One region of the Fusibacter sp. QWL-12 genome, then DNA from elsewhere that is predicted to be linked to it. Evidence: riboswitches for the same ligand, from Rfam matches in the RefSeq annotation. Region 1 holds a riboswitch; the other holds the start of a gene.
What was found. Region 1 has a riboswitch for FMN ahead of ribD (bifunctional diaminohydroxyphosphoribosylaminopyrimidine deaminase/5-amino-6-(5-phosphoribosylamino)uracil reductase RibD). Riboswitches for the same ligand answer to the same signal wherever they lie in the genome.

Region 1 (14,866 bases):
AAAAGAGTTACTTAAACATCCAGGAATTATCGAAGCAACAGTAGATTTCAAGAAAAGCAGTGCATCTGTAGTCTATAATCAAACCATGACGGATGAGAGTAGAATCAATCAGGTAATTATTGATGCTGGTTATGAAATTGATAATAATAAAGCCAGTAGTATGGATAGTGTCAATCGATCCATAGAAGTATTAATCAGTATTGGACTTATGTATTTCGTCATACAAAGATTTGGACTTTTAAACTTACTCTCGCCCAATCAGTTGGTTACAAACTCAATGAATTATGGCATGCTGTTTATCGTCGGGGTATTTACCTCTGTACATTGTATCGCCATGTGTGGTGGCATTAATCTATCACAAAACATTCAAATTGATACAAATATAGGGGAAAGTGAATCGAAGGGTATCTTTAAAAAAAATGTGGCTTTACGTCCAGCTTTCTTATATAACTTTGGTCGTGTAGCGTCCTATACTGCGGTTGGATTCGTCGTTGGTGGTCTTGGATCTGTACTGGATTTTTCTCTCACTTTGCAAGGCGTTATAAAAATCTTCGTTGGATTTTTAATGATAGCCATGGGGATGAACCTATTAGATGTATTCCCATTTTTTAGAAAATTTGTACCGAAGGTGCCTGACTTTATTCGAAAATTAAAACCAACTGGTAAAAGTAGTCCACTTTTAGTCGGTCTTCTAAATGGTTTAATGCCATGTGGTCCTCTTCAGGCGATGCAGCTCTATGCATTATCAACAGGAAGTCCAATTAAAGGTGCATTTGCAATGCTGATGTTCAGCCTTGGAACAGTACCGCTTATGTTTATTTTAAGTGTCACCAGTGCTTATATGAGCAAAAAATTTGCTCAAAAAGCGGTTGCTGTCGGAGCGATGCTGGTTGTGGTTATGGGACTATCTATGTTCAGTCAAGGAATAGCGCTTTCAGGTTTAAATAGCGTGAGCTTTGCTCAATCAGAGCCATCTGAAACCTTTGCTATAGATGATACACTTTCTCCACAGCTTATTGAAAGTACACTAAATACAAGAAGTTATCCTGAAATTACAGTTGAAGCTGGAAAACCAGTTGTTTGGAAAATTATCGCACCTGAAGGTACGGTTAACAGTTGTAATAATCGATTTTTTATTAGAGAATATAATTTAGAGGTTACTTTAAAAACTGGTATTAATGAAGTCCGTTTTAGTCCAGAACAAACAGGTGTCTATAATTATACGTGTTGGATGGGAATGGTATCTGGAACCATAAGAGTGGTTGCACCTGGATCAGATGCAGTAATCGGAGATACAACACCAGTGCCAGAACCGCCAAAGCCAGCGGGGTATCAAATTCCAACAAATGAGTTAGAAATTGCTGGTATTAAAGCAACTGAAGACAACAAGTTATATCAAGAGGTTAAAATCACACTGACAGATGATGGATTTTCGCCAGCTGTCATAGTCATTCAGAAAGACATCGAAACGAGATGGACGATTGATAATCAACAGACAGAAACAGGTGATTTTGAGCTCAGAGTACCAAAGTATGCGACTAAATTAAAGATAAAATCTGGTGAAAACTTGTTAATGCTATATCCGGATCAAGATTTTGAATTCACAAATGCTACCAGTCAATATTTTGGGTATATTAAGGTTGTAGATGATTTAGAAACACTTGATGTTGAGACGCTGAAAAACGAGATAAATCAGTTTGAAACACTCATTTATCCAGAAGAAACATATCAGTCTAATTCAGGCGCGTCTTGTCATTAAACCTTATTCTATGAGGAGTCATAATTATGGCAGAAATCTTAATTGTAGATGATGAAAATAAAATATTGGATGTAGTTGAGTCCTATTTAGTGAGTAAAGGCTATCAAGTTAAGGTTGCGACAAATGGCTCAGAGGCACTAAGCATTATTAACTCAGGACAAATTGATCTAGTTGTTCTTGATTTGATGTTACCTGATATCAGTGGTGAAGAAGTATGTCAAAGCATTCGGGAATCAAAAAATGAGCGCGTTCGATTAACCCCAATTATTATGCTTTCAGCTAAATCACATGAGGCTGCTATCATAGATGGCCTTAAAACAGGTGCAGACGACTATATGGTTAAACCTTTTAGCTTAAAAGAGCTACAGGTTCGGATAGAAACTGTACTTAGAAGATTTGATTTGAGTAGACTTCTTTTAAAACCTACGGTTTGGCAAGACGATTATCTAATGGTGGATTTAACCAACAAAACAGTAAGAATTAATCATGAACTGATCAACTTAACGGTAAGTGAACTGCGAATATTAATGACGATGCTCGATCAACCCAATCGCGTTTTTACAAGAGAGCAATTGATCGATGCGGTATTTGGAGATGACTTTGACAGCTATGATCGAGTAATTGATACACATATAAAAAACTTGAGGCAAAAAATCGAAAAAAACCCCAAGGAACCCTTTTATATTAAGACCATATATGGTCTAGGTTATAGATTTGGCGGTGAAAAGTGAAGGGTGGATTAAAGAAAGAACTAACGGTTACCATTACAGGTATTGTTCTTTTGAGTATCGTTTTGATTAGCGTTGTTGCCAATGTGTTTATCAATAAAGAGTTTGAAAAATACGCTCAAAAAGAACAATCTGCAAGATCTGAAGAAATTGTAACCCATTTGGAAAGCCAGTATCAACCTCTGTTTCAGTCTTGGAATGACGATTATATTCATGGACTTGGCATGTATGCATTATATGAAGGCTATATCATCCGGTTATTTGACAGCAAACACAATCTTGTTTGGGATGCAGAAAATCACGATATGGCACTTATGACAGAGGTTATGCAAGCAATTGAATCTAGAATGAAGTCCAGTAAACCTTTTTTTGAAGGCGGGTTTGTTACAAAATCGTTTCCGCTAAATTATGACAATTCAGCTATTGGAAATGTTGAGATTACATTTTATGGGCCGTATTTTTATACGGAAAATGATTTGAATTTTTTAAAAGCGCTCAATACGATTTTTTTCGTTGTTGGTTTAATTGCTTTGGTCGGAGCTATGATTACAAGTCGATTGATTTCTCAAAAAATGATAAAACCGATTTTAAATACAGTTGAAACCGCAAAGTTAATATCGAAAGGCCAGTACAAAGTAATGGAGGAAGATATTCCTGATAGTGATGAGCTTAAAGTGTTGGTTACGACGATGAATCAAATGGCCTCTTCATTAGAGCAACAGGAGAAGTTAAGAAAGCAGCTTACAACTGATGTTGCACATGAATTAAGAACCCCTCTAACGACTGTTTCTTCACATTTAGAAGCGATGATTGAAGGCGTTTGGGAGCCAACAGAAGATCGGTTGAGAAGCTGTTACGAGGAAATAGGGAGAATCACAGGACTTGTTTCTGATCTTGAAAGTCTATCTAAAATAGAAGTGGACAACCTTAAACTCACTAGGACCAATGAAGATTTATTTGAGATACTGAATACCATTAAGTATAATTTCGAGATTGAAACACGAAAAAAGCAGATTGACTTTACTATTACTGGTACTTCTGTAATTGCACCTATTGATAAAGATCGCATCTACCAAGTTATCGTAAATTTAGTGTCTAATGCGATTCATTATACGCCAGAAGGTGGAAGCATAAGTTGTTCTATCATCAAAACAGAAAAAGAAGCAGTTTTAGAAGTAGCCGACTCTGGAATTGGTATTTCAGAAGCAGATTTGCCCTATATATTTGAAAGGTTTTATAGGACAGATAAATCCAGAAATCGACGAACAGGTGGCGCTGGAATAGGTTTGACCATTGCGAAATCAATCGTATTAGCACATGGTGGTAGCATAGAGGTTGAAAGCGAGTCAAGTCTTGGCAGTCGGTTTATTGTAAGACTACCGCTTAAAACGATTTGAAAGGAGTGCATCATGTTTAAGAAAATCAAAGCTTCATGGCAACATTTTTTAGAATCACTTGCCGAACAAAATAAAACAAACTATGGTGAGGGTGGCATAAACTGTTGTGAACTGAAACAGGCAAATTCAGACCAACCAAAACAGTCTTAATCAAAGTAAACTAGAAGCATACCGATAGGTGTTGAGGAGCTAAATCATAGCTCCTTTTTTATTTAGCAGCAAGGAACTTGATGTAAAATCTGAAGGTTCGATGCCTTAGGATTTTTATTTTAGCTAAAGAAATTGATTATGTTATAATAAATTGGGTTAAATCTATTAGATGGATATTAAAAACTTTCACTGAAATGAGGCTCAAATGTTCAAACGCATATTTAGCAATGAATCTATAAGAGAATTAAATGAGTTAAGCCCAGAGCAACAAAATCAAGTAAAGATAGAATTAATCAGGACAAATAATAAAAGGTTGTTGATTTTCAGTATATTAACTGCTTTTTTAGAGCTGATGTTAATCATTTTTAACGATATTCCTAATATTATGAGCCAGTCGGGTGATTATAACATTAGTTTGCTTTATCTAGTATTTCATTCTCTTATTCTTATGACGAGCCTGACGGTACTGGTTTTATTAAACCGTTTTAAAAACAAGCTTACCAGTCGATTGTATAATTATCTATCAGAAGCAATCGTATTATCTGGCATGATATGGATGGCCTTTATAGGTGTACTAGACCAACTCACACTGGGCAACTTCACATCGTATATTACGATTTTTATCGTAGTTGGGATAGCCGTATTAATTAAATCACCGAATAATTTTATCGTCTACACCATACCACAGGTTCTGTTTTTAACGCTTAGCTTTTACTTTCAAGAGGATACAAATATGCTCATGGATGTATTCGTTAATGGAACGATGTTTTATCTATGCGTATTATTTATTTCTAAAATCACCTACGAAAATCACTTGGATCATATCGTTAAAAATATGGTCTTAGAGGAAATTAATAAAAAATTAGAATACATTTCAAATTATGATTTTTTAACCGGGCTTTATAATCGTAGATATTTTGAAACTATTCTAAAAGAGAACGTGATAAATGTAACCTCGCTTTCTAAAAGTGCTATCTTCCTTGGTATTATGGACATCGATCACTTTAAAACCATCAATGATCAGTATGGTCACAAAACAGGTGATCTCGTCTTAGAACAAGTTGCTGATCTAATAAGAAAAAGTATACAAGAGGACGCTATCTATGCCAGATGGGGTGGAGAGGAGTTCGTATTCTTATTTACCGAAAAAGATAAGGTATCCAGTCATGAATTAATGGAAGGATTACGACTCAGAATAGAACAAGCCGAAATTTATGTTGATGGAAAAGCGATTACAATGACTGTGAGCTCTGGAATCACTCAAGTTCTAGATACTTCGGAGTTATCGTTTACAAATGCATTTAAAAATGCGGATCAAGCGCTTTATTCTGCGAAAGAAAACGGAAGAAACAGAGTGGAGTGGTTTTAGTAATCTAAAGTATTTTTTTTGATTTAAATGAACTTAAAAACATGCTATACTGATTTAGACCCCCTGTACAGGGGGTCTAAATTTTAGGAGGCATAAAGTTATGGTGAAACGATTGGCGAAGTATAGAAGGAGTTTTCAATATCTTTTTGGTGGCATTACACTTTACTTGTTTTTGGCGCATCCCAAGGGCATTTTAATCATTCTTGGTGTAGGCATTATCCTCGGTGCTTTATTGGGTAAGGTATTTTGCAAATGGATGTGTCCAATAGGGCTAATGATGGAGTTTATGACTAAAAATATGTCGTCAGAACAAACCAAAGTACAAATGTATAATTATTATAAATTAGGGTGTCCTGTGGCATGGATACAAGGGTTTTTAAATAAATTTTCACTCTTTAGAATTCGAAGAAATAAAAGCACCTGTACCTCATGCGGTCTTTGTGATAAAGCTTGTTACATTTCCTCGATCAATCCAGAGATGAGCCTATATAAAGCTGATAAGAAGGATTCTAGTACAGCTTATAGCTGTTCTAAATGCATGGCTTGTGTAACCTCATGTCCAAATAACAGCTTGGATTTTACCATTAAAAATTAATAAATCTTAACTTTGACAAATATATATCGATGTGTTATCCTAACGATGAATTGAATAATCTTCAGGGCAGGGTGTAATTCCCGACCGGCGGTGATAGTCCGCGAGCCTAACGGCTGACTTGGTGTAATTCCAAGACCGACAGTATAGTCTGGATGGGAGAAGAGTGTATCGGTAGGCTATCTATTTTTTTGGTCTGTACTTTTTTCGATGAGCATGGCTCTGAAGGTATTTTTATACTTTCAGAGCCTTTTTTTATCCTTAAAGAGTTGCATAGCTCATCAAAAGTTGAGATTTTATTATCCGAGAACTTATTTAATGTGTTTTATGAATTATACCTGAAGACCTCAATATTAATTAATAAGGAGGTTAAAATGGATCAAAATTGGATGAATCAAGCCATTGCTTTAGCGCGGCTAGGCAGTGGACATGTCAATCCAAACCCCAAGGTAGGGGCGGTTATTGTAAAGGATAACCGCAAAATTGGCGAAGGCTATCATCAAAGATATGGTGAGCCACATGCAGAAATCATCGCCATTCGTTCAGCAAGTGAATCATGTGAAGCTGCCACACTTTACGTCACATTAGAACCTTGCTTTCACTACGGCAAGACACCCCCTTGTGTAGATGAAATCATCAGACAGGGCTTTAAAAGAGTTGTCATTGGCATGGTTGACCCCAATCCAAAGGTGGCTGGGAAAAGCATTGAAAAACTAAGAAGTAATGGGATTGAGGTGACTTTAAACGTACTTGAAGCCCAGTGTCGAGAATTGAATCCAGGATTTATAAAGCTCGTAGAAACTCAAAAACCTTATGTCTTACTGAAATCGGCGATGACTCTAGACGGAAAAATAGCCACTAAGACAGGTAAGAGTCAGTGGATAACATGCGAAGCTTCGAGGAATAAGGTGCATGAACTGAGACAGGATTTTCATGCGATTATGGTTGGGATCGGTACGGTTTTATCAGATGATCCGATGCTGAACACTCGTATCTACGAGACGCCGTCACATCCTATTCGCATTATCGTCGATTCAAAAGGTAAATTGCCACTAGACTCTCAGATCGTAAAGACTGCGAGAGATTATAAAACCATTTTAGTGACCACGGATCAAATTGAAGCTAAAAAAAGAGACGCGTTATTACGTGCAGCTATAAAAGTCGAAATTGTTAATCAAAATAATGCCAAAGGCTGTAATCAGGATAAAGTTTGCATGGATGCAATGATGAAACGCTTAGGTGAGCTAAACATCTGCAGTATCTTACTTGAAGGTGGCGGTACACTAAACGATAGCTTATTAAGAAGCGGCAATGTAGATGAAGTATTATTTTTTATTGCTCCTAAAATTTTCGGTGGAGAAGCTGCTAAGTCACCAGTATCGGGTATTGGCATCGAAAACATATCAGAGGCAATAGAATTGGTTGATTTAAATTATGAAATGTCTGGAACAGATCTATGCATTAAAGGAAAGGTGGTCAATCATGTTCACAGGGCTGATTGAAACGATGGGAAGGGTAAACAGCATAAAAAAGACCTCTGAGAGTGCCATATTAACCATTGAAGCGCCAGAAATTGCATCTTTTATAAAAGTGGGCGACAGTATCTCTACAAATGGGGTCTGCCTAACGGTTACTGCGATTATGGGCAATCAATATACCACAGATGTCATGCCGATTACCTTTGCATCGACGAACCTAAATTTATTAAGTATCGGCAGTAGGGTTAATTTAGAACGTGCAATGACCTTGAAAGATAGATTGGATGGACATCTTGTAACTGGACATGTCGATGCAATCGGTAGGATTTCAAATGTTCAGAAGCACGGAAATGCAACTCTTTACACGATTATGATAAACGAGGCATTAATTGCTCGGATGATTGAAAAAGGCTCCATAGCTGTAGATGGGATTAGTCTGACCATACAAAAGCTGAACCATGATAGTGTCGTCGTCTCTATCATTCCACACACGTCGAAAATGACAACACTATCATTTTTAAAAACAGGTGACGTTGTGAACATTGAAAGTGATGTAATTGGAAAATATGTTGAAAGACTGTTAGGTAAATCGTCACAAACATCAAGTGTAGACATGGACTTTTTAAGTAGAACAGGTTTTTTATAGGAGATCATTATGTTTAGCAAAATAGAAGAAGCAATTGCCCAAATTAAGTTGGGAAAAATGATCGTTGTCGTAGACGATGAGGATAGAGAGAATGAAGGCGATTTATTGATGGCGATGGAACATGTCACACCACAAGCGGTCAACTTTATGGCGACACATGGTAGAGGGCTTATCTGTGCACCTATGGTTACAGAGGCTATCGAGCGTCTTGATCTCCATCCAATGGTCGTCAACAATACAGATCCAAAAGCAACTGGATTTACAGTTTCTGTGGATGTTAAAACTTCAACCACAGGCATATCTGCCTATGAGCGTTCTGAAACGTTAAGAGCGCTTCTAGATCAAAATAGCAAACCAGCTGATTTTACGAGGCCAGGACACATTTTTCCACTTCATGCAAAAGAAGGTGGCGTGCTAAGAAGAGCTGGACATACCGAAGCTGCAGTTGATTTTGCAAGACTTGCAGGACTGGAGCCAGCTGGTGTCATCTGTGAAATCATGAACGACGATGGCACGATGGCTCGCGTTCCAGATTTAGTGAAATTCTGCGATAAGCATCAGTTAATTATGGTGACGATTAAGGATTTAATCGAATATAGAAAACGAACTGAATCTCATGTAAGACAGATTTCTGCTGCCAAAATGCCGACGAAATATGGTGAGTTCACAATGGTAGGATATGAGAATCTTTTGACGCATGAGCACCATGTTGCTTTAGTTAAAGGAGAGATAGGTCCAGATGATGTCGTAATGGTTCGTGTACATTCAGAGTGCCTTACAGGAGATGCGTTTGGTTCATTAAGATGTGACTGTGGTGATCAATTAGCTCACGCACTTGAAGCCATCGAAAAAAAAGGTAAAGGTGTGCTGCTCTACATGCGTCAGGAGGGAAGAGGAATAGGCCTACTGAACAAAATAAGAGCATACGCCCTTCAGGATCAAGGACTTGATACTGTGGAAGCAAACCTGGCATTGGGATTTGCCGAGGATCTAAGAGATTATGGCATTGGTGCACAAATTTTATACAATTTGGGTTTACGTAAAATTGAGCTAATGACCAATAATCCGTTGAAATTAACTGGCATAGAAGGTCATGGACTTGAAGTGGTTGGTCGCGTTCCAATCGTTATGTCTCACAATGATAAGAACTTCAAGTATTTAAAAACCAAGCAGGATAAGATGCAACATCTATATAACATGGAGGAGAACAAAATATGATATTTAGTGCGAATTTAATAGGAACTGGGAAAAAATTTGGAATTATCGTTGGCAGATTCAACGAGTTTATTGGGAGTAAACTTCTTGAAGGTGCAAAGGATACGCTCATCCGACATGGTGTAGATGTGGATGCAATCGATGTGGCGTGGGTACCAGGCGCTTATGAAATCCCTCTTGCAGCAAAAAGACTGGCTATGACGAACAAGTACGATGCTATTATCTGTCTGGGTGCTGTCATTCGAGGTGCGACACCACATTTTGAGTTTGTTTCAAATGAAGTCGCTAAAGGCGTTGCGCAGGTTTCTTTAGATCAAAATCTACCAGTGATATTTGGCGTATTAACGACAGATACCATTGAACAGGCCATCGAAAGAGCGGGGACCAAGGCTGGTAATAAAGGTGCGGATGCTGCGATGACCGCTATCGAAATGGCAAATTTCCTTGCCTTAGTCGAGTAACATGGACAAGATTATCTATTTTGATTTTGATGGGACTTTGCATGAAACAGCCTTAATTTATCAAAAAGCATTACAAGCGGCTTATGATATGCTTAGAGGCAGAGTAGCTTTGCCGGAAAGACGATTAAGTTTGGAGGAAGCATCTGTTTGGCTGGGGTATTCACCACCGGAGATGTGGGAAAAGTTTATGTCTGAATTAGAGCCGGAACTTAAAAAAGAAGCTTCTCAGTGGATTGGTCAGCTTATGTCACAGGCGATTGAAATGGGTGAAGGACGCTTATATGTAGGCACTGAGGCGGTATTGCAAAAGCTTAAGCAAAAGGGATATCGCCTGAAGATTCTCAGCAACTGTAAGGAAAGCTATCGAGATGCAGTCGTAAAAGCCTTTCAACTTGATCGTTATTTTGATGCCTTTATTGCAGCGGAGACATACGGTTATTTGCCTAAGGAAGAGATATTAAAGTTGGTTGAGGATCTTAATCAAGAAGATTCAAAAGCAAAAATCGCAGCATTTATTGGAGATAGAAAAGCAGACATCGATGCGGCAAGTGCCAACCAGTTGTTTTCCATAGGCTGTTTGTATGGGTATGGTGAGCTGGAGGAACTAAAGGCTGCCAATGCTTTAATACATGACATTGGTGAACTTTTAGATTATTTTTAAGCTTAGTATCACAAAATTAAAGAGCTAAAATAACACATTTAAAAGTCGTTATTTTAGCTCTTTTTGATCTTTCATTACTTATTTAAAATTTTCGACCGTTTTTTCTCTTTTGAAAGATACATCTCTTTGTCTGCAAGCTCTAGTATCTCTTCAAGCTGCATGGTTTTTTCATATTCGATGACACCCATGCTAAAGCTCAAACTATAAACCTTGTGTGAGGTTTTGTTAAACTGATCAATGGCGTCAATAATCAGAGCTTCAACAGATTTAGCTTTCTCTAAATTGTGGTTCTTTAAGATGATTAAGAACTCATCACCACCCAATCGTATAACATATCTAGGATCTGGTATGGCATCAAGTACGAGTTTGATTGCATCAGTAATCATTTCATCACCAGACGAGTGACCAAATTGATCATTCACAAGCTTTAAGTTATCAATATCAAGATAAATAACAGAAAAGGTGGCTTCGTTATTTTTAAAACTCTTAATTAAACCGTCCAAAATATCTAAACCGATCCGTCTGTTATAAACCCCAGTCATATCATCGTATGCGGCGAGTTTAGAGAGCTCAGTATGAATTTCGTCGATTTCCTCCAGCATCAGATTGATGTTTTCACCGAGTTCACCAATCTCATCATAGCCTTTGGAATTAAGCCTTTCTTTGGTGCTTCTAGATTTTCTAATAAAGGCAATTTGTCCATTGAGCTCTAAAAGACGTCGAATGACAACACGTTCAAAAGACACATTTAGTAAAACAGCAAAAAAGCTAAGGATTAAAAAGACTAAAAACACTGCGAGATAAATGAATCGTGTCCCTAGCTTTTGGATTGCGTTTTCAAGATTTGTCGTTAGGACAAGGGTTTGATCTGAATTAACGATTGGAACAACGAGCTTGAGTGTACTATCTGCACTTCTCGTATGATTGAGATTACTGGATACATTAAAATGACCTCGCATTGAATTGTTTGCTGAATCATTTGAGTCTGAGTCATCAGTAACCACTATCTTTTCTATAGTGAAATCCATACTGGTTTCTATATTAAAAAACTCAACAAAATCTGAGTCAATCACCTTGGCAAATCCGAGGAACCCTTTTGGGTCTGCTGTCCCTTCATTATTGGTAATACGCATGGTAGAAAAAATAATGAGCTGATCGCCTATGGACAACACACCAGTCTGATTTGGATATTCCTTCAGCACATCTAAAACAATCTGATCAATTCCTGTGCTGAATCCATTTGGATCTTTCATTTGATCATAAAGCAGTTTGTCAGAATCATCGTAAATATAGAGATAGTCTAATTCTAATCCCCCTAAAACATCGCCGCTTAAATTCTCCTCAATAAAATTGTTATCCTCTCCAGATACGAAATCGTAGGTCAAATCCCATTTCGACCAGTCCGTTAAGGTATACTCAAGTGCGTAAAATTCATTTTCAAGAGCAACTCTTGCGGTATCTACCTTGTCCTTATAAAAAATGGATTCAACCCCATAGAAATTCTGTCGGCTGATAAGGACCAATACAAAACTGAGAACGATAATAACGATAACCGTAAATGCAACGGTTAGTGAATGAAGCTTATATCTTAATTTCATCTAAACTCCTTTTTCTAGATGTGTCATTATAGACGGATAAATCTTTTTCTATGACTATTATAACTCAAAATTTGAAAGAAATACGCATTTTTAATATAAGTACGACGATCAATATATCGAACTGACCCTATTATATAATTCGATTCTGACACTTTTTAAAAGGACAATCCCCTTTTATAATGAAAATGAAAAATTCATTTGGAGAGGTATTATGAAACCGACAAATTTAAAAACAAAACAAGTGGTTCTTGCAGGTCTTTTTACTGCCATCGTATTTGTATGTACTTACGCAATTCAAATTACGCTTCCAGGTATTGCAACTGGGGGATTGATTCATCTTGGTAACGTCGCTTTATTTACCATTGCAGTTGTTTTTGGCAAGAAGTATGGTGCGATTTCAGGTGCACTGGGTATGGCACTATTTGATATATTATCACCTTGGGCAATTTGGGCACCAGGTACTTTTATCATTAGAGGCATCATGGGCTATGCGGTGGGTAGCATCGCAAACGGTGGAAAAAGTGAGAGCAAAAGCTTTTTTAGATTGCTTATAGCACTTGTTTTGCCAAGTGTTTGGATGATTTTCGGTTATCTCGGATATAACTTATTACTTTACAGAGATTTGCCAGCTGCAATCGCATCGATTCCTGGCGATATCACGCAGGCTGTTGCGGGTATCGTAATCGCAACACCAGTTATTTTAACCATTCAAAAGAGTGGCTTCTCAGGCTATTTGAGAAAGTTATCCGCTGTTTCGAATTAATTATGACGATTGATCTATGAAAGGAAGTCACATGAATGCAAATTATCTAATGATGACACCTGGGCCAACGATGATCCATGAAAGTATAAGAATGGCAATGTCAAAACCGATGCTTCAGCCTGATATTGATCCCGATTTCTTTCAGCTGTATCAGGAGACGGCTTCGCTTGTGGCAAAGCTTTTGAAGACAAAAAATGAAACCCTAATCCTCAGTGGAGAAGGGATACTGGGACTAGAGGCAGCTTGTGCCTCCCTTATAGAAGATGGTGACCGTGTGCTGATTATCAGCAATGGTATCTTCGGTGAAGGCTTCGGCGATTTTGCAAAGATGTATGGCGCAGAGTGCGTCTATTATCAGCAGGACTTTAGAAAACCTGTCGATATCTTAAAACTAAGTGCATTCTTAGATAAGGATCACGATTTCAAGCTTGCGACGGTCGTACACTGCGAAACGCCATCTGGACTAATAAACCCTATCGAATTGATCTGCCCACTTCTCAGAAAGCATCGTATACTAAGTGTGGTGGACGCAGTTTCTTCTATCGGCGGCATGCCGATTGAGACCGATGAATGGTCAATCGATATGATTCTGGGCGGCTCACAAAAATGCCTGTCCGCACCTCCAGGTCTCACCTTTTTAGCGATGAGCGAGGAGGCGAAGCAAGCCATGAAAGAGAGAAAGACACCGATTAGAGGCTTTTACACCAACCTATTAACATGGGAAGGGTATAACGAGCAAATGTGGTTCCCTTATACACAGCCGGTTAGCGATATTTATGCATTTAATGCTGCGCTAAAAAGATGGTTTGAGGGGGAAAACGTCATAGCAAAGCACGAAACTGCTGCGAATCGCACAAGAAAAGAACTTCTCGAGCTTGGTTTTGAGCTTTACCCACTTGAGAGCCCTTCTAATACCGTAACCGCTATCATAGTTCCAGAAGGATTTGATGAGGCTGTTTTTAGAGAAACACTTTTAAAACAGCATGGCATTATGATCACAGGCGCATTCGGTCCATTAAAGGGGAAAGTACTCAGAATAGGACATATGGGCGAAAACATCAATGAAGACTATCTGGATCGAACCTTGAGTGCGATTAAGATGTTGGTTCAAACCGATAAGAGATTTAATATCAAACTTTAAACCCTAATAGAACACATTCAGTTGATTTCTGCTTATGATATAATGAGATGAGAAGCTTACTGCATGTGTTTTTTATTTAGCTCGTGCCTGTGTGGTATAATTAGGTTAATAAGCCTTGTAAGGGGGGAAAACTTATTTTGGAAGAGCTAGTTATTGGCGGTACTTACAGACATTTCAAAGGCAATCTCTATAAAGTGTTGGCAGTGGCGACGCACAGTGAGACGGAGGAGCGCATGGTCGTCTACCAAAAGCTTTACGGTGAACAGGATGTATGGGTAAGACCCTATGATATGTTTTTGGATATGAAGGAGACGCCGGAGGGCAGGGTGAAACGCTTTGTCCTTATGAGTGAAGATTTGAGTAAGTAAAATCATTGGAGGGATCTATGAAAAAGAAGAGTATCTTATTGATTTTGTTAGTGGCTATGATGGCAGTACTTTTGACGGGCTGTCTGCCTGGAGATAGCAAGTACACCAGCGAAGATCCAGCTGGCTTCTTTTGGGGCATCTGGCATGGTTGGTTAGCACCGCTATCATTAATTATCAGCTTATTTAATGACACGACTCGTGTCTATGAGGTCAATAACACTGGTTGGTGGTACGATTTTGGATTCTACATCGCCATCATCAGCGGATTTGGTGGTGTCAGACTTTCAAGAAAGAAAGCAAAATCTAAGTCAAAGTCCAGTAGGGATGACTATTAATAAAAAAGAAAAACGTCTCAAGCGGTACCGTATGAAAAACGGTATGCTTGGGACGTTTTTATTTGATTACTTTAAAGTTTTATTGGTGATTTGTTCATAGAGTTTCACAAACATCACAATGGCTTCTTCTCTTGTTACATTACTTTTCGGAGAGAGTTTGCCGTTATTGCTTATAAGGATGCCATTTCTATTGCAGAAATTTACT
Region 2 (14,866 bases), 740 kb from region 1:
GAGAACGCCTTTAGAATATGGAAGATCAATCAACGCGTTTCAACATGTCTGGGGGTATTTTAGAGAGGTCGCTGATGCTAAAGAAGTTAAACAATACGAAAAACAAGTTGCTCGAATAGAGTCTTCAGAAGCTGATTTTGAACATCAGATAGAGCTGTTAAAGCGTTTTTTATTGAAGCTGGCATTTAAATACAAAATTCATTATTTAATAGATAGTTTGTATTTTTATCTTTAAGGCATTCTTGAACGACAAATCTTATGTATTGGTGATTTAGATGTCTACAATGGTAATTATTAAGGGCAGTTATAACGCCTCAGGTAGTGGAGAAGTCCAGTACAAGAAGAGGTGTTATAACTGCCCTTTTAGATTGGCTTTAAATATTACGATTTTTAATGTACGCTTATTTATGCCCTTCTTCAGGTACGATGCAGATAAATTTCAACATACCTTTACCGACATTTGAAAATTGATGAAGTGTATTTGCTGGTACATATGCATAGCTACCTGGTTTGAGTTCGTGTAAAGTATCTCCAATTAACAAGGTACCATTGCCCTCAATAACATAATTAATATGTGGCCAATTGTGTTGATGTTTTGGGGAGTAACCTTCATTTTCTAGCTCTATTACACGCATTACGTAACCGTCCCAACCTTCTTTTGGTGAAACGAGTACTTTCATAGCCGCATTCTTTGCTTCAGGACTTGTAATTTCAGATGCTAATAGTTCATTAAAATTTCCGACAATCATATCTGCCTCCTTGATTTAAGTTCAACTCTCTATTTTTATTATACCATTTATTTGTTCTACCACGCACACTTTAGGGCATTAACTTATAAGAAACTGTAAATATTTTGTGACTCGAAATATTTGAGTGGCGAAAAAATAAATGCTATAATGGTTTTAGCACATAAATAGGGGGCAGTATGGATTTTTTGCAGAAGAGAGAAATGATACTTAAAGGGGATATGAAAAAAGTGATTTTAACTTTATCACTTCCGATTATGCTCAATAACTTTATTCATACCATTTACAACTTAACAGATACTTATTTTGTTTCAAAAATTCCAGGAAATGCCGTTGCAGGCATTCAGTTCGTATGGCCGTTAATCTTTTTAATCATGTCTTTTGGGATTGGTATGGCCGTTGCAACTTCTTCGATTATTGCGCAGTATATTGGAGCGCACATGCAGGAAAAGGCAAAGCAAACGGCTGGTCAAGCGATATTTTTAATGTTAGGTTTATCCATTGTATCCGGAATTGTTGGTTTTTTCTTTGCGCCGATGATCATTAAGGCAATGGGAGCGACAGGTGAGCTGTATGACAACTCATATGCTTATTTGAGTATCATGTTTTTAGGTATGCCGGCAACATTTTTACTCAATGCGTATAATGCAATTAAACAAGGGCAGGGAGATACAGTATCTCCTCTGATTATTGGTGCTCTGTCAGTTGGGACAAATATTATATTAGATCCGATTTTTATATTTGTTCTCGATATGGGAGTTCAGGGTGCAGCGCTTGCAACTGTAATTGCGACGGGTATTTTTGCGGTGTACGGCATTATTACAACGTTTAGCTCAAAACAAAGCCTGCAATTGACGTTTTCACATCTGAAATATAACAAAGAAATTTTGTCAAAGATCATCAGCATAGGCTTTCCATCATCTGCGGGTCAAGCAACTACGGCTTTTGGCTTCACGATATTGAACGTATTTCTAGTTTCTTTCGGAGACATTACACTTACTGCGTTTGCAGTTGGTAATAGAATCAGTTCATTGATCATGATGCCCGCCATGGGGATTGGTAGCGCACTGGCCACGATAGTGGGTCAAAACTTAGGAGCGGACAATGTTGGTAGAGCAAAGCTAGCAGTTCGAAATAGCACGTATTTATCAACCGCTTTTTTAGTGATCGGTGGCTTGATTATGCTTCCTTTTTCAAGACAAATCGTTTCTGCTTTCAGCAATGATCCTGAAGTGATCATCAGCGGAACGAATTACCTTAAAATGATCATATACTCTATTCCGTTGATGGGTTTCTTTCAAATTTTAGTGGGAACATTCCAAGGCTCTGGTCATACCGTATCTGCGATGATTTTAATGATGGGTAGATTATGGGGCTTGAGAATTCCAATGGTATTTGCCCTCAGTCATTTGGATGGCTTTGGGCCGGATTCGATCTGGTGGGCGATGATACTCTCCAACCTAATCACGTGTTTAATTGGCCTAGGGATATACAGTACAGGGCGCTGGCAGCATAAAATTATTAAGCAAAAGAAATCTTTGGTGGATGAATTTGCTGTGTGAAGTCGTTGACAAATTGAATCGAGTTGTTTATACTCTAAGTATAAAGAATCTTCAGGGCGGGGTGTAAGTCCCCACCGGCGGTAAAGCCCGCGAACCGAAAGGTTGATCTGGTGTAATTCCAGAGCCGACAGTTATAGTCTGGATGGAAGAAGAGGTTTATGTTTGATGTGTATGCATTTACCCCTGAAGTCTAGCTTTAGGGGTATTTTTTTTATAAGCACTGCTTTAAACAGCAAACAAATACCCTGAAGCCCCACACACAATTGGTCGGTAATCCGACGACAATCATTAGGAGGTTTTAGAAATGGTGACAACAACTAAAAAGAAACTCAATGTATCAACAATGACAAAAGTAGCAATGTTAAGTGTAATCGCATTTGTATTAATGCAACTTGAATTATTAATTCCGATTTTCCCAGCATTTTTAAAAATTGATGTGAGTGATTTACCAGCATTAATTGGCGCTTTTGCACTTGGACCATTTGCGGGTGTTGCAATTGAAGCAGTTAAAAATATTTTGCACTTATTACAAACGACAACCGGTGGTGTTGGCGAACTTGCTAATTTTGTAATCGGTTCTGCAATCATCGTTCCAGCAGCACTCATCTACAAAAAAAATAAATCAAAAAAATCAGCGATTATCGGTTTGGCTATAGGTACAATTGCAATGGCAATAACCGGTGCACTTGCTAACTACTTCGTCTTAATTCCATTTTATACAGCTTTCATGCCAATAGATGCAATCGTAGGAATGGGTACTGCTGTAAACCATAATATTAATTCGGTATGGGATTTGGTTTTACTTGGCATTTTACCTTTTAACTTATTTAAAGGTGCAGTTCTTTCCGTTTTAACTTTAATTCTTTATAAACACTTATCACCAATCCTTCACAAAGGGATGTAATCAGTAGAAAACAATAATAAAGCCTGTCTAAATTCCAAAATGGAGATTTAGCCAGGCTTTTCTTTTTTTAAGACTTATACTGTTTTGTTAAAGCAAATGGATTTAAGCGTTTCTTCTTAGATTTGCCATCATTCTAGCGAGTCCGCCACCATTTTCTAAGTTAGTAAAGCCATAAGCTTTAAGAATTTGAACGGCATAAGCACTTCTTGCTCCAGAGGCACAATAGAGTGTGATTTGACGATCTGAACTACCCAAATCATCAACTTGAGATTCGAGCTCATCAAGAGGAATGTTGATTGCTCCAGGATAAGCACCATAAGCAAACTCTTCTTCTGTTCTTACGTCGATAATGATCGGTTCGTTTGTTGCTTCCTTTTTCGTTTCAACGACGACTGCTTCATTTTCAACGGTTGCGTTTTCAGCTGCTTCACCAAGCGTCTTCGTTTCAGGAGCTGGCAGTTTGAGTTCAAAGTTTGCAGGTGATAAAGCTCTAACATAATTTGAGAGACTGATGAAACCACCGCTTACGTTGATGACGTTTGTGAATCCAGCACCAACGAGTGTTCTAAGGGCTTGATGACCTTTCTTACCAGTTTGATCATAAAGTAAAATTAAGCTGTTTGGATCGAGTGTTGCAAGAGAGCTAGATAATACTTCTAATGGTAGGTTGATAGCGCTTTCAACATGTGCCTTTTCATATGAGAAAACATCTCTCAAATCGATCCAAGTTGCTTTTTTACCCTCTAGGAAAGCGTCTAATTCACTAATTGTCAAAGCAGGTGAGAAACCTGACATTCTGTTTTCAGCAACATAAGATGCCATATTGATTGCATCATTTGCATTGCCAAGTGGTGGTGAGTATGCAAAATCAACATCTGACAAATCAGATACTGTAAGCTTAGAAGCGATCGCTGTCGCTAAAACGTCAAGTCTTCTATCTGCGCCTTCATAACCAGCGGTTTGTCCGCCAATGATGGTACCTGTTTCTTTATCGTATACGACGAGGACGGTTACCATTTCAGCACCAGGATAATAAGAAGTATGGTGCTCTTTATGAACGACGATGGCATCTGCGTTAATTCCCTCAGCTCTTGCAGCTTTAAGAGATAAACCAGTTGTACCAGCAACTGCTTCAAATACTCTTACAATTGATGTACCGATACTACCTTTATACTCGTGTTTCTTACCAAATGCATTTTCAGCAGCAATTCTGCCTTGTCTGTTTGCAGGTCCTGCTAATGGAATTCTTACCTTTTTGCCAAGAACTCTGTGCTCGAGTTCAATCATATCCCCAGCAGCATAGATACTGTCATCGCTTGTTTTTAAAGTTGAATCAACCAGTAATCCGCCAGCTTCACCAAGAGCTAAACCTGATTCTTGAGCAAGCTTTAAGGTAGGTCTAACGCCGATTGACATTAAAACCATATCCGCTTCTACGGTTGTACCATCTTTCAAGATGACATTTGATTTGCCAACTTCAGCTAAAGCTTTGTTTGTATATAATGAAACGCCATATGCCATTAACTCTTCTTGAATAAATCCAGCGATTTCAGCTTCCATGATTCCCATAACATGTGGCATCATTTCGATAACAGAAACCTTCATCCCTCTTTTAGCAAGTGCTTCAGTCATTTCAAGACCGATAAATCCGCCTCCAACAACAACTGCCGTTTTAGGATTTTTATCTGTAATAAATGAGTTGATTCGATCCATATCGTCTAGAGTCCAAAGTTGGAAAACATGATCTTGATCTGCACCGGGAAGTGGTGGTGCAATCGGCTTGCCACCTTGTGCTAAGATAAGTTTCGTATACTCAAAGCTTCTTTTTTCGCCAGTTTTAGCATTTAAAGTATGAACGACTTTGTTTGCTCTGTCAATTTCAGTTGCAGCAGTGAAGATGTGCACATCTGTGTTGTATTGTTCTTTAAAACTTTCTGGACTTTGTAGGATCAATTTTGATCTGTTCTTAATATCGCCACCGATATAGTAAGGAAGCCCACAGTTTGCAAAAGAAATATCAGCGCCTGCTTCTAAAATAGTAATTTGAGCGTCTGCTGAAAGTCTTCTCGCTTTAGCTGCTGCTGTAGCGCCTGCAGCGACACCACCAATAATAACGATTTTCTCCATTTTTCACCTCTTATAATGTATTAAATAGGGGAACCTCATAATAAAGAGCGTTCCGTAATTTTACAAACACCCCCCTACCTAGGGGGTCTATTTCATTTTATAGGCATTTATTTCTAATGTCAATCTATAAAAAATGAACAAATATTTAAGAAACCGAAAAAAAAAATCTTTTTATTGCAATAATAAATAAAGCTTGCTTGTTGGTATGGATTTGCTAAACTATTAAGGGGCACGAAATATCGAGGTGACTGATGCGATTGATGACGGAAGAACAGAAAAAAATAAGATGGCAAATCCTAACTTTCTTAATACCCATTTTGATTTCAAGTATCCTAGAAATGTTAGTGGGCATCGTTTCGATGAAGCTAATAGGTGACCTTGGATCTGAGTCCATCGGGGCTATGGGTCTGAGTACACGGGTAAGAGGGATTATCTGGGCAGTTTACAAGGGAATCGCAATTGGTGTTCAAGTTGTCGTTGCACAAGCCTATGGCGCAAACAATCCAGATAGAATCAGACGTGCATTATCTCAAACCATAGGATCAATTTTTTTAATTTCAATGTTGTTTTTATCCTCTATGCTAATCGTACCACAGTTTTGGTTAGGTACATTGTTTGGTGCAAAAGGCAGCTTGCTTGAAACGGGTATAAAGGTTCTTCGAGTAGTGGGATGTGGTATGCCGTTCCTTGGAATCGTCCTAATCATATCAGGAGGACTTCAAGGCAAAGGGGACGCTAAAACGCCTATGATGATCAGTGGCCTTATGAACGTCCTAAACGCTTTGTTTGGTGCTGTTTTGGTATATGGGTTGTTTGGTATGCCTGAGTTAGGACTTATGGGAGCTGCATATGGACTTGCACTGTCGCAATTTGTAGCTGCGATTTTCGCTTTGTACTTAACTTTAAGAAAATCTGGCATATTATCAGGTGTAAGGATAAAGGCATTCTTTAATTTCAGTAAAGATATTATGACTTCTGTTTATAATACTGGTGTGCCAAGTGCAATTGAATCTCTGTTTTGGCAACTGAGTTCTATTCTGCTTATTAGAGCAATTCTAACCTATGGGGAAGATCCGTATGCAGCCTATCAGCTTGGATTACAGGCAGAGAGTGTCGCATACATGCCTGCTGCGGGATTTCAAATAGCAGCGACGGCGTTTATTGGACGCTATTTAGGTGCTAAGCAGCCTGAGGTCGCAAAAAAGTATTTGAAGGAGATCTTATTAGGAGCCATCATAATATCTATGATTGGTGGTGGTATGTTAGTCGCCTTCCCAACCGTCTTACTGGGATTTATGACACCTGATGCAAAGCTGATTGAGATTGGGAGCTTTTACTTATTGGTGTGCGGTCTGGCACAAGTGCCTCAAAATATTGCAGGCGTATTAGGTGGTGCTTTAAGAGGTGCGGGCTACACAAAAATGCCGATGTATGCCGCGTTTGTTGGTCTGTACATGGTACGAGTACCTATTGCATTAACGGCAGCATATGTGTTTAATTGGTCGGTAAATATCATCTTCTTGGCAATTGGTATAGATATGTCTGTAAGACTGATTCTCAACGGATTCTTATATCTTAGAACCAACATTTATCAAAAGCCCAAAATCGTTTAATTAAGTAAGGGTTCTTTAAATCATATTACGCATATAAAAAGGGAGTCGCCATAATGGGACTCCCTAATTTTATGTGATTAGATTTTATAGCGTTTTAACTCATCTTTTAAGAAGAGAACTACTTTTTCTAGCTCGCTGATATTTGACGTTAATGAAATGATCTCTGAAGAGAAGTTTGTAACGTTTGCACTCATTTCCTGCGATGTTGCAGAGTTTTCTTCTGCGATAGCTGCAAGTGTATGCATGTTCTCAAATACGCGATTGATTTTAGCAGTTTCTTCTGAGAGTTGCTTAGAAATCTCAGAAATGGAAGTAGATACACTTTTGATTCTACTTGAAGCATGCTTACTTTCATCGGTTACGTTTTCCATAGTCTTAGTTCCGTTTTCAAGCTCTTTGAACTGATCGTTAACTTGCTGAACCATGCTATTAACGCCTTGTGTAAAGAGCTTTAAGCTACTGTTGATGGTATTAACAGCTTGCTTTGAGTCTTCTGCTAGCTTTCGAATTTCTTCTGCGACAACGCTGAAACCTCTACCCATTTCGCCTGCTCTTGCAGCTTCGATAGATGCGTTAAGCGCGAGTAGGTTCGTTTGCTCTGCGATACTTTCAACAGTACTTACAATTGTGATGATATCCGAAACTTTTTCACTAAGTTCATTACCTTGCGCATTTACTTCTGCAAATTTATCTTTAACACCGTTTAATTTTTTAGAGACATCTTCGAGGTCATTAAATGAAACTTCAATTTGCTGTACTGCTGACTCAAGGCTTTCTTTACCTTCAAGTTCTCTTTTACTGATGGTATTTAAGATCTCGATGTTATCAGACAGGATGCTGACAGAGCTTTCAGTTTCTGTTGCTTGATGTGTTGCACCCTCCGCAACTTCTTGAACTGCACTTGCAATTAAATCTGATACTTCACTTAAATTTTTAGCGACAGTCGAGAATTTACCAGTAAATGAGTAAAGGTCATCGAGACCACCTTTGATATAAGTGATTTCTTCTCTTAAGCTTTCCTTAGCAGATGTTAATCCCTTATAGGTTGATTCAAATTGGTCGCCAGTTCGTACGATTAAATCCTCAGAAAGCTCAAGCGCTTTAATTTTTTCAAACTCAGTTGATAAATCTTTAATTGGCTTGTGAACTGAATTGGCATTTAACAAACCACCTAGGAAGACGACAACAGGCGTAGCAATTAAAAGTGGGATATTTTCTAATCCATTTAAAATGATAACTGCCAACAAGGATAGCAAAGTTGGGAAAATTATAATTTTAAGAGAAGGTGATTTTAAGAAGCCTAGTGATATAAATTTAGAAAATCCGTAAGAACGCACTTGCTTTGGCGTTTTTTCAAATGCCAAGTGAATTTTAACCACATGTGTACCATCAGAATCAATTTTCTGATCGATAATTTTAGCATCAATTTTTTCATTAAAATGCTTGCCAACGCCTTCTATTAATCCCATCAAATAAGCTTGAAGACCACGTTTGGACTTGTAAGTGATTACCATATTTTTTGGATCAAGTTCATCTGGAATCAATCTAGGTGGTTTTGCACCTGGAATCATCTTTGTAAGCTGTGTATGGATTTTATCCATCATACCTAAAAAGCCCATTGCTGATGATTTGTCAAAGAAAGATGGAAACCATTTATAAAATGATGCGATGTTGTTTTGACCAAGTTTTTTCCAAAGTTCTTCAGTCGATAAACCTTCGTGTCTTGCAAACGCAGCCATTAAACTCATAATTTTTGCATCTTCAATTTCTTCTAAGGGTGTAATTAGTTTGTGCGGATTCCACCCTTCTTTTGTCAAAATATCATTTTTAGTTTTTTCACCATAGATGGTAACGATGGTGTTAAGCCAAATATTGACGACAGTTCCTTTCATTGTTCACCTTCTTATTAGTATTTTGTTATGTGATCTGATACGAAAGGTATCGCATCAGCGAGATTTAGATATGTTGAAAACAGTTTAATATCATTATATAGTAGAAAGAAAAAAACGGGTATTCTTTTTTAAAACATTTAAAAAATTGTTCAAACATATGTTAAAATAGGGTGAGGAGGAAGTACTATGTCAAATCCGATTTTAGTCCTAGTCGCCTTGGTTGCGGTAGGTATAGTCTCTTATGAAATTGGGAATCGATATTCTTATATAAGATTGAATCGAAATAAAGTGTCTTTTGAAGAAGACCCTTTATTGACCTTGCATAAAATTCATAACAAAGAGTTGGATTATGATGTGCTTCTAGAAAACTTTGCCGAATCCGTCGTGCTTGTGGATGCTAACATGAGAGTAAATACCAAGTGGTGGCACATTGCAGATGACACACAAATTTCTAAGTCTGCTGAGATTGATGTGCCTAATTTCTTTCATGAACTCGGGTACTTAGAAACTGAGGTTATTGAAGAGATGTTCACTGAACTCTTTATGGCTGATGATTATCAACAAAGACAACAGATTATTTCATTATTACCCATTGAACAACACTATAAAGATAAAAAAATATCTTTTAGATACAATTATATTGCACAAACACAACAACTTGCAATTTTCATCGCAGATGAAAGTCAATTGACGACACAGTTTGAAAAATTCCATACCAAAATCATGGAGATGGAAACTGCGCTAGAGGTTTTTCGTCATCAGAGAGATTTTAATAGTTTAAGTCAAAAGTACAATCGAATGATCAATGAGGAGTTGGACCGAATCTTTACATTTTCTGAAGATGTTCCGACGATTATGAATCAGCTGAGTTCAAAACTACATGAAATTAAAGGTGCTTGTAGGGTCCTTAAGATGTCTCATTCAGTGGATGAAATCGATCGGTTTTTAAGTGAGATGTCTAAATTGCCAAAGGATTTGACTTTTAATCAGTTTAAAAAACAGATTGAGCATCTTGGGATAGCAGCATTATTAGAAGAAGATTATCAAAATCTGAATCATTATTTGGATCGTGATATATTGACTGCTAGAAATATATCTGTGGAACTAGAGGCATTGGAAGAGCTAAAACGATTGATATTATCGTTAGAGGATTCGAGTGAAAAGCAACAGCTCTTGAATCGTTTTAATAGTATTGGATTTGTGAGCATTCATGAAATCATAAGACGGTTTGATAATTTTGCACAAGACTTGGCTAAAAAGCACAATAAAAAGCTCGCACCGATTAAGTATGAGGGAATACCATTATTCTTCGACGAAGAACAGTATAAAGAGATGATCAGTAGCTTTATTGAGCTCGCTGCAAATGCAATTACTCATGGTATTGAATCTCCGGCTGAGCGTTATCTAATTGATAAGTCTGAAAAAGGTCATTTAATCGTTAGAATGCAAAGATTTAATGATGGCTATCTAATCGAACTGGAGGATGACGGCCGTGGTATAGATATCAATGCTATTAAAGAATCCCTTTACGAGAGCAAGACCATATTTTTTGACGACATCGTCACTATGTCAGAACAAGAAGTATTGTCCAGTATATTTAATGAGGGAATCGCCAGTCAAGGCTATTTAGGCGAGGGACTTTATAATGTAAGGCAAAAGGTCGAGCAGATCGGTGGAAGGATTTCAGTACTTTCTGCACAAAATAAATTCACCAAGTTCACTGTTTTTTTACCTAGCCTAAGTGAAAAGAACGCTACTAAAGCTAAATAATAAAATCAAAAAGGTGGTCTTTTGTAAAGCAAAAGAACCACCTTTTATTTATGCTTTTAATTGATCTAGTTTTTGGATGAGACGCGTTACAAAATGTCGCGTAACGTCTTGTGTAGGATCAAACGTAGATATGGTTTCATTAAACAAGGTTAAAGCATCTATTGGAGCGCTTAATCGATAACATTGCTGATAGAGACGAATGATTTTCTCTGTGAGCTCAAGAAGCGCCTCTGAGCCCAATGTGTCTAAGAGGATTACATTCTCATTGCCACTCAGTGGTTGATCTGGGTGCAGGTTTAATCTCTGTGATAAAGGGATATTGCTTAAAATTCCCTTTTCTCTATCGTGTAGAATGTTCTCAGTACCTGAAAATACAAACATGACATGCTTCATTTCACCAGAGGTAGATAAGTCGATGAGGTGTTTGAGGTTGTTATAACCCACCTGTCTCAAATCACTTCTCTCACCGGTCACTTGATCGATTTCATCGATAAAAACGACGAGCCCTTTATAGTTCAGTAAAGTAATAAGCTTGATAAAAGCGCGTAAGAAATCCATGGTATTTGTTTTATCCACTGCGCCGACGAGTTCATACTTTTGCTTGAGCTCATATGGGACATTTTTTTCACCTGTAAGCCATGCACACGAAACATTGGTCATCTCCTGATTGCGCTGAATACGACCGCGCATAAAGCTTAAAAAAGCCCTTGCATAGTTCATGTTGTATTTCGAAAGTTCTTGGCAAACGGTGTTCACCTCGAATCGCTTTCTGTCTGAAAACGGAGCGTTTTGCAAGTTCTCGATCCATAAGTCAAAGATGTCTTCAAAAGAGACTTTCATATTTGGCTTGCTTTTCAAATAAAGATTATGCATAATCGCATAATACAGGTCTTCAATTTTATTGAGTCTAAAGCCATTGTTAACCTGAAAGGAAGCAATGATAAAATCTTCATTGATGGCAGCTTGCTTATACGTGTTGACAAGAAGTGATTTTCCCACGCCAAAAGGCCCGGTGATGAGCTTGACCATACCAGCACCTTTCCCAAGCAAATGAAGGGCGTGCTTAAACGAATCCATCTCTGCATCTCTGCCGGAGAGGATGGTCTCAGAGTTGTTAATAGGCGACGTGCCGCTTCTCAACGCATTGATCATTCTGAGGGCTTCTTCATTTGATAATAACAATTGGGACCTCCTTTAGGTACAGTGAACTAAAACAGTAATATCCCTATTATAACCTTTTTGTAATAATGAATAAATTATAATTTGAAACCTAGCCATAAAATCAATACAATGGAGATAGTGATTTCGTTAGAGGAGTATCAGATGACGTATGATGTGATAATCGTTGGCGCAGGTGCAGCCGGTTTATACCTTGGCGCACACCTCAATGGTGCCAATGTATTAATTCTTGAGAAAAACAATCGGCCAGGTATAAAAGTACTCGCTTCTGGATCGGGGCAATGTAACCTGACGCATAGTGGCTATATCAGTGCTTTTCACGAACGCTACGGCGATCACAAAAACTTTGTTAAACCTGCCCTTAAGGCACATGATAATAAAGCAGTGATTGCCTATTTTGAGTCACTTGGGCTAAAAACGATGGAGAGAGAAGATGGCAAGGTGTTTCCCGCTTCATTAAAAGCAAAGGATGTCGTTGCGGCACTTATGCGTCAAGTTCAGCACATACGCTATCAATCTAACGTCAAATCAATAGAGCAAAATGAAAATGGCTTTGTTATCTCTCTTGAGACAGGCGAAGCGTTTAATGCTAAATATGTAGTCATCGCTACGGGTGGTAAAAGCTATCCGACGATGGGGAGTACGGGCGACGGCTATTCACTGGCTCAGACTCTCGGTCACAGCATCGTACCTCCCAGACCGGGATTAACAGGCGTGGTCACAAGAGAAAAAACACTTTTAGCTTTACAGGGACAATCCTTTAAAAATTGCATCATAACTTGTACTGGACCTAAAACCAATCGACAAATCAAAGGCGATTTGTTAATTACACATTTTGGGCTAAGCGGACCGGTCGTTCTCAACCATTCGAGATGGCTCTATCCAGGAGATCAACTAAAAGTAAACTTTTTAGGCAAAGCACTGGAAATCGTTGAAAAGGAATTTCTTGAGGCAGTAAACTGCAATGGTGATAAACCACTTGCATTTTGGTTGAATCAGCTTGAAATTACCGATACGTTTAAAAATTTCATCGTCGATGCTTTAGAAAAAGAAATGTCTATTCAAGGCTTGGCACAAATGAAACTGGGCAATATCGACAAACTTCTTAGAAAAAGATTGCTTTCTTTATTATTGGCATATCCACTAGAGATTGAAAATTTAATCGGCTATCAACAAGCGATGGTAACGGTGGGTGGTGTTTGTTTAGAGGAAGTCTCTTCTAAAACGATGATGTCAAAGACCGTTGAGAATTTATATTTTATAGGAGAAGTGCTCGATATAGATGGTGATACAGGTGGCTACAATTTGCAGTGGGCATTTTCCTCTGCATTTGCAGTTGCTTCCGAAATAAATAAAAAAATACAGACCTATTAGGGGGACTTATGAATCGCAAGACAAAAGGTTTATTGAGTGTAATGATTCCTGTAATCGCATGGGGAATCTCTTTTGTGAGTACGGAATTTTTATTAGATTATTTAGGTGCGATGACGATTGGCGCGATTCGATTTGTCATTTCAACTGCAATTCTATACGGCGTAATGCGTGCGACGAAAACACCGCTTAAAATTGATAAAAAGGATCACTTTTTATTTGTGATTGCAGGTGGAGTGGGTATTGCCATTTACTTCTTTTTTGAAAACACCGGAATAAAGTATATTTCCGCATCGCCATCTGCATTAATCATAGCGGCAATCCCGATGTTTACACTGATTTTTGAAGCGATTATCTACAAACGTGTGGTAAAATGGGTAGACGCTTTGGCCATATTGGCTTCGATCATAGGCGTGCTCCTCATCGTCGATTTAAGGTGGAATGAATTCTTTAAAATTGAAGAATCTTTCGGTTATTTGATGATGATCGGTGCGGTTATATCATGGGTGATTTACTCTATGGCATCTAAACCGTTATTTGCAAAGTACAGCTATTTAACCATCGTGTATTATCAGTTTTTATATAGCTTGCCATTTTTCTTATTGGCAGTGCCTTTTGAACACAACCTTTGGTCTGAAATCAATGTTGAAGCGGTAATCCATCTTGTGTTTTTAAGCGTTTTCGCTTCAGTTCTTGGTTTTTATTACTATGCCAAAGCAATGGATCTATTGGGTGTGACAGAATCGTCGATCTTTATCAACTTTTTACCTATAGTAACGATTGTTTTTAGCTACTTCTACATGGGGCAAGCAGTGACCTTCAAGCAACTCATAGGCGGTGCATTTGTCATGCTTTCCGTGACAGTAACAACGCTATACGATAAGCAACAAGCTTTAAAAAGTGAATTAACCGCTAAGGGTTAAGTGGTATTTTGCCGATATGTTTGTAAAGAGACTATGGGATGCATCCTTGATTACCAAAGTCATTTCAGAGGTGAACAGATGAAAATCAGTGCATTTTTACAAAACATTCAATCGGCAGCAAAAGCGACAACGCAAACGACAACAGGGGCACAAGGTGAAAAATCAGTTAGTGAAACCCTGCTTCAGGATTATAAAAAAGAGCTACCGAGTTCGGTAGCTTCTCTATATGATAAATACCAGATGAGCCCTACCTCAGACGAGGTTAAGGGCATTCAGTCTTTTTTGAAGAACAGCAGTGCATCAAAAGACAACCAATTGATGTCTATCGATATTGCGCTTTACAAAGGCATTTCGCCAAGTGAAGAGAATCTACAGGCTATTTCACAAGCGCTTGATCACGATCAAGAGGTGGTGGCTTCACTGACTGAGATGCCAACAGCTGAGACCCCATTAACTAAAGCTGAAACACTTGATTTGATCGATCGGTTAGAGCTTCCTAAAAACCTGACGGAAACCTTAAAGCAGCTGGTCAAAGAGGGCGTGTCCCTTAAAGATGCAGTTAAATTACTGGCTAAAATGTTCCTTTCACAGTCAGGCTCGGATGCAAATAGCGCATCTAAGCTAATTTCATCATCTGTAACTGACTTAAAAAGCACGATTGAAGTGCTTTCTGCATTAAAGAAGGCTTTCGAAAGTCTTTCAAAGGAAGAGATCCTTTCTAAGCTTAGCCATGGAACTGATTTAAGCGCTAAGCTGATTGCCTTAATCGAAAAACAGCT

Region 2: it holds a riboswitch for FMN, as region 1 does, so the genes downstream of both, AC4PID_RS06050 (ECF transporter S component) here and ribD (bifunctional diaminohydroxyphosphoribosylaminopyrimidine deaminase/5-amino-6-(5-phosphoribosylamino)uracil reductase RibD) in region 1, are expected to answer to the same signal.

Annotation. Positions count from the first base shown of each region.
Region 1 is NZ_CM178745.1:1,892,653-1,907,518, forward strand. Features, by position in the region: gene AC4PID_RS09265 (urease accessory protein UreH domain-containing protein) at 1-1,759, shown strand, start outside; gene AC4PID_RS09270 (response regulator transcription factor) at 1,786-2,490, shown strand; gene AC4PID_RS09275 (sensor histidine kinase) at 2,487-3,884, shown strand; gene AC4PID_RS09280 (LDCC motif putative metal-binding protein) at 3,897-4,034, shown strand; gene AC4PID_RS09285 (GGDEF domain-containing protein) at 4,240-5,403, shown strand; gene AC4PID_RS09290 (4Fe-4S binding protein) at 5,504-5,998, shown strand; FMN riboswitch at 6,052-6,166, shown strand; gene ribD (bifunctional diaminohydroxyphosphoribosylaminopyrimidine deaminase/5-amino-6-(5-phosphoribosylamino)uracil reductase RibD) at 6,370-7,497, shown strand; gene AC4PID_RS09300 (riboflavin synthase) at 7,478-8,119, shown strand; gene AC4PID_RS09305 (bifunctional 3,4-dihydroxy-2-butanone-4-phosphate synthase/GTP cyclohydrolase II) at 8,129-9,337, shown strand; gene ribH (6,7-dimethyl-8-ribityllumazine synthase) at 9,334-9,795, shown strand; gene AC4PID_RS09315 (HAD family hydrolase) at 9,797-10,456, shown strand; gene AC4PID_RS09320 (sensor domain-containing diguanylate cyclase) at 10,531-12,054, opposite strand; gene AC4PID_RS09325 (ECF transporter S component) at 12,266-12,817, shown strand; gene AC4PID_RS09330 (pyridoxal-phosphate-dependent aminotransferase family protein) at 12,849-13,958, shown strand; gene AC4PID_RS09335 (DUF1653 domain-containing protein) at 14,096-14,326, shown strand; gene AC4PID_RS09340 (hypothetical protein) at 14,344-14,661, shown strand; gene AC4PID_RS09345 (S-layer homology domain-containing protein) at 14,728-14,866, opposite strand, start outside.
Region 2 is NZ_CM178745.1:1,157,512-1,172,377, reverse strand. Features, by position in the region: gene uvsE (UV DNA damage repair endonuclease UvsE) at 1-235, shown strand, start outside; gene AC4PID_RS06060 (cupin domain-containing protein) at 402-749, opposite strand; gene AC4PID_RS06055 (MATE family efflux transporter) at 926-2,308, shown strand; FMN riboswitch at 2,352-2,466, shown strand; gene AC4PID_RS06050 (ECF transporter S component) at 2,613-3,212, shown strand; gene AC4PID_RS06045 (FAD-dependent oxidoreductase) at 3,315-5,339, opposite strand; gene AC4PID_RS06040 (MATE family efflux transporter) at 5,591-6,952, shown strand; gene AC4PID_RS06035 (heme NO-binding domain-containing protein) at 7,030-8,844, opposite strand; gene AC4PID_RS06030 (ATP-binding protein) at 9,031-10,614, shown strand; gene AC4PID_RS06025 (BREX system ATP-binding domain-containing protein) at 10,663-11,796, opposite strand; gene AC4PID_RS06020 (BaiN/RdsA family NAD(P)/FAD-dependent oxidoreductase) at 11,938-13,167, shown strand; gene AC4PID_RS06015 (DMT family transporter) at 13,176-14,087, shown strand; gene AC4PID_RS06010 (hypothetical protein) at 14,166-14,866, shown strand, end outside.